Regions from separate parts of the Obesumbacterium proteus genome, predicted to be linked through region 1. Evidence: predicted binding sites of a transcription regulator. Region 1 holds the regulator's gene; the other holds the start of a gene.
The links. The regulator sigma-54, encoded in region 1, starts transcription at its own class of promoters, with help from an activator protein. The targets are predictions, from matches to a motif close to GTTGGCACANNTTTCGCTNT.
Positions count from the first base shown of each region.

Region 1 (2,207 bases):
TCTCACCAAAGAGCAGCGCGCCGATCGTGCAGATGAGCTAATGGAAGAGTTCCACATCGCTCATCTGCGTGACAACCTCGGGCAATCGCTGTCTGGTGGTGAACGCCGTCGCGTTGAAATTGCACGTGCATTAGCCGCAAATCCTAAGTTTATCCTGTTAGATGAACCGTTTGCGGGCGTTGACCCAATCTCTGTTATTGATATTAAAAAAATTATCGAACACCTGCGCGACCGCGGTTTGGGCGTATTGATTACCGACCATAACGTGCGTGAAACGCTAGACGTTTGTGAACGTGCTTATATCGTGAACCAGGGCAACCTCATTGCTCATGGTACGCCAGCTGAAATCTTGGCCGATGAGCAGGTTAAACGCGTCTATCTGGGTGAAGAATTCCGTCTGTAACGGCGGCTATCTTGCGTCATATTTACCCTGTGCCATCGAGCAGGGTATACCGCACGGTGGTCTTCATGCGGCCGGACTCTTTTTAGTTTAGCAGGCACTCTGCTTACACCAATGGAAATGAGCTCGCGATTATGAAGCAAGGTTTGCAACTCAGGCTAAGTCAGCAGTTAGCGATGACTCCACAGCTGCAGCAGGCGATTCGCCTGTTGCAATTATCAACGCTAGAGCTTCAGCAAGAGATTCAACAAGCATTAGAAAGCAACCCGCTGCTTGAACAAGATGACACTCACGATGAAATCGAAACTTCAACGGAAGAAGTCAACGAAGAGCTGGACACACGCGAACAGCTAGAGCAGCCGGATATGCCGGAAGAACTTCCTCTCGATGCCACATGGGATGAAATCTATACGGCTGGCACCCCATCAGGTACAGGAACGGACTACAGCGACGACGAGCTGCCGATCTATCAGGGTGAGACGACCCAGACCCTGCAAGACTATCTGATGTGGCAAGTTGAACTCACCCCGTTTAGCGATACCGATTTAGCTATTGCCACCGCCATCGTCGATGCCGTGGATGATACCAGCTACCTCACCTCTTCTCTCGACGATATTTTAGAGAGCATGGGCGATGAACACGTCATGATGGATGAAGTCGAGGCGGTACTTAAACGCGTACAGCGTTTCGACCCCGTCGGCGTCGCCGCCCGCGATCTGCGTGATTGCCTGCTCGTTCAGCTCTCACAGTTTACCGATGGAACGCCGTTCCTTATCGAAGCCCGCCTCATTGTTGATAAGCATTTAGATCTCTTAGCGAATCACGATTTCCGTAATCTGATGCGTTCGACTAAGCTAAAAGAAGATGTCCTTAAAGCGGCGATGCAGCTGATCCAAACGCTCGATCCACGCCCAGGACTTTCTATTAACACCGGTGAGTCTGACTACGTGATCCCTGATGTTCTGGTACACAAACATCAAGGGCGTTGGGCCGTTGAATTAAATCAGGATAGCGTTCCACGTCTTAAAATTAATCAGCATTACGTTTCGCTCAGCGCACAAACCCGAAGCGATAGCGATACCCAGTTCATCCGCAGTAATCTGCAGGAAGCGAAGTGGCTGATTAAAAGTCTGGAAAGCCGTAATGAAACCTTGCTGAAAGTGTCACGCTGTATCGTAGAACAGCAGCAGGCATTTTTTGATAATGGTGCTGAGTTCATGAAGCCGATGGTGCTGGCCGATATTGCCCAGCAGGTCGAAATGCATGAATCCACCATCTCGCGCGTAACAACGCAGAAGTTTCTGCACAGCCCGCGAGGCATATTTGAACTGAAATATTTCTTCTCGAGTCACGTCAGTACCGAAGATGGCGGCGAAGCCTCCTCAACGGCGATTCGTGCACTCGTGAAGAAACTCGTTGCGGCGGAGAACCCTGCCAAACCGTTGAGTGACAGCAAGCTAGCGACCTTGCTTGCCGATCAAGGTATTATGGTTGCCAGACGTACCGTTGCTAAATACCGAGAGTCTTTGTCCATCCCACCGTCAAACCAACGCAAACAATTGGTTTGACCATAACAGAGAAGGAAGACACTATGCAGCTCAACATTACCGGACACCATGTCGAAATTACCGAGGCTTTGCGCGAATTTGTTACCACAAAATTTGGCAAGCTAGAGCAATATTTTGACCGAATAAATCAGGTTTATGTGGTACTGAGCGTGGAGAAAATCCAGCACATTGCGGAAGCAACGGTACATATTAACGGCGGTGAGCTGCATGCTACCTCGGAGCAGCTAGACATGTATGCT
Region 1 covers NZ_CP014608.1:1,384,736-1,386,942, reverse strand. The annotation lists gene lptB (LPS export ABC transporter ATP-binding protein) at 1-403, shown strand, start outside; gene rpoN (RNA polymerase factor sigma-54) at 535-1,968, shown strand; gene hpf (ribosome hibernation promoting factor) at 1,992-2,207, shown strand, end outside.

Region 2 (2,207 bases), 1.8 Mb from region 1:
GTTGAAATGGTGGCCTCGAGCGACTGTAGCGTGTTGATCCTTGGGGAAACAGGCACAGGCAAAGAATTGATCGCTCAGGCAATTCATAACCTCAGCACGCGCAATCAAAAGCGCATGGTTAAGATGAACTGCGCGGCGATCCCCAGTGGCCTGATGGAAAGTGATTTATTCGGCCACGAGAAGGGCGCTTATACCGGCGCAACGTCACAGAGAATGGGGCGTTTTGAACTGGCGAATAAGAGCTCGTTATTTTTGGATGAGGTGGGGGATATTCCACTTGAGCTTCAGCCGAAATTGCTGCGCGTATTACAAGAGCGAGAAATTGAGCGACTGGGCGGGAATAAAATTATTCCGGTGGATGTGCGCCTCATTGCCGCGACCAATCGCGATCTAAAACAGATGGTGCTGGATCGTGAATATCGCAGCGATCTTTATTATCGCCTTAATGTTTTTCCTATTGTGATCCCACCTCTGCGTGAACGCCCAGAAGATATTCCGCTGCTGGTGAAATTCTTTACGCGCAAAATTGCTAAACGTATGAATCGCACCATCGATAGTATTCCAACAGAAACTATCCGCATGCTGTGTGATTTACCGTGGCCGGGTAATATCCGCGAACTGGAAAATATCATTGAGCGTGCCGTTATCTTAACGCGTGGTCCGGTATTAAACCTGCAGCTCAATGAGTTGCAATACCACCTGTCGCCGCCGTTAGTGCACAAACCCGCACAAGCGACGCCTTCTTCATGGCCAGTGACACCGCCTATGGAAAAAGCGTTGCACGAGCCCGCACAGGGCGGTGAATTCAGCGAGCGCGAACGTATTCTGTCGGCATTGCGTGAATCTAACGGTATTGTGGCTGGCCCTCGCGGCGCAGCGGCACGGCTTGGGCTGAAACGCACCACGCTGATCTCCCGTATGCAGCGCTTAGGCATTTCTGCGAAGGACTAAAAACCTCTCCTCGCACGGGCGAAAATGCACGTTTTTCGCCCGTGTCATTGTGTCGACATAAGTGTCGAAACGTCATCACTCGCCAGAACCATCCCGTCTGTTTACCTTGTCACTTTTAATGATTAACTCCTGTAATTATCTGAATAACATTGGTTATTTAATTATTTTATTTTTTGGCATGGATTATGCTTTTGTAGTGATTGAAACGCTCAACGCTGCCGAATGTCGGCCTGATTGAGCGTCAAACAATCAGTGGGGCGATGCCCTAGGTAACAAACTCCAACCCACAATGTGGAGCGAGGCAAAGAAGTATGAAGGTCAGCGAATTAACCGAAAAGTCGCTTTATATCCATGACAAAAATGAAAAATTAATGGCGCAGTGGGCTTTGTATAAAAGCAGCCTAATCAAAGCCGCGACGTCTTCTAAGCTGAAGATTTTTCATGAGTTCAGCTGCGGCGATGGTGACAGCGTTAACTTCACGGTGTTTGATCACTTTATGGTTGAAGTGAAGCTGGCAGATGAGTTTTACAGCAAAAAGATCCAGTATGGCCTGCGCATGAACGATGAGCAGGGCGAAGATCATTTTGTGGAAATTAGCCATTCAACCATCGATGAGAATGGTCAGATTGATGGCAAGGTTAACAACCGTTCGATGGATGCCGTGTTGGAACACTATCTGGATAAGATCCACGATCTGTATGAAACCTTGTATCAGGCGATGAACACTAACCAGCCGGTACGAGAATTACTGGTAGGAAAGTTAGGCGCTCATTGATTAATACCTCTCTTCTTTTACTGAGGAGAGAGGTAAACCCCACCCCAACCCTCCCCTTTGCAGGGGAGGGAGCAGTTCGGCTTTCGGTATTAATCCCGTGCTCGATCGGCTAATGGGAAGGTAAGCCCCACCCCAACTCTCCACTTCGCAGAGGAGGGAGCAGTTCGGCTTTCGGTATTAATTCAGTGCTCGATCGGCTAATGGGAAGGTAAGCCCCACCCCAACTCTCCACTTCGCAGAGGAGGGAGCTGTTCAGCTTTCGATATTAATTCAGTGCACGCTTGGTGTATGGATACGTTAATTTCACTCCAAGCTTTCTCGGTATGAATCCAGTGCTCGATCGGCTCCTCCCCCTGAGAAGGGGGAGGTTGGGAGGGGGACAATCACGAATCTCAACAAATTCTTGGCAGCGGCTCACTGTGCGGTAAATCTAGCAGACGAGAGGTGCCATACATTCCGGTTAGGCGAACTTGTTTCCCT
Region 2 covers NZ_CP014608.1:4,630,528-4,632,734, reverse strand. The annotation lists gene flhA (formate hydrogenlyase transcriptional activator FlhA) at 1-951, shown strand, start outside; gene hycA (formate hydrogenlyase regulator HycA) at 1,263-1,727, shown strand; gene hypE (hydrogenase expression/formation protein HypE) at 2,120-2,207, opposite strand, start outside.
Region 2: a site for sigma-54 is predicted at 1,124-1,143, ahead of hycA (formate hydrogenlyase regulator HycA). Genes of this name have one in related genera too.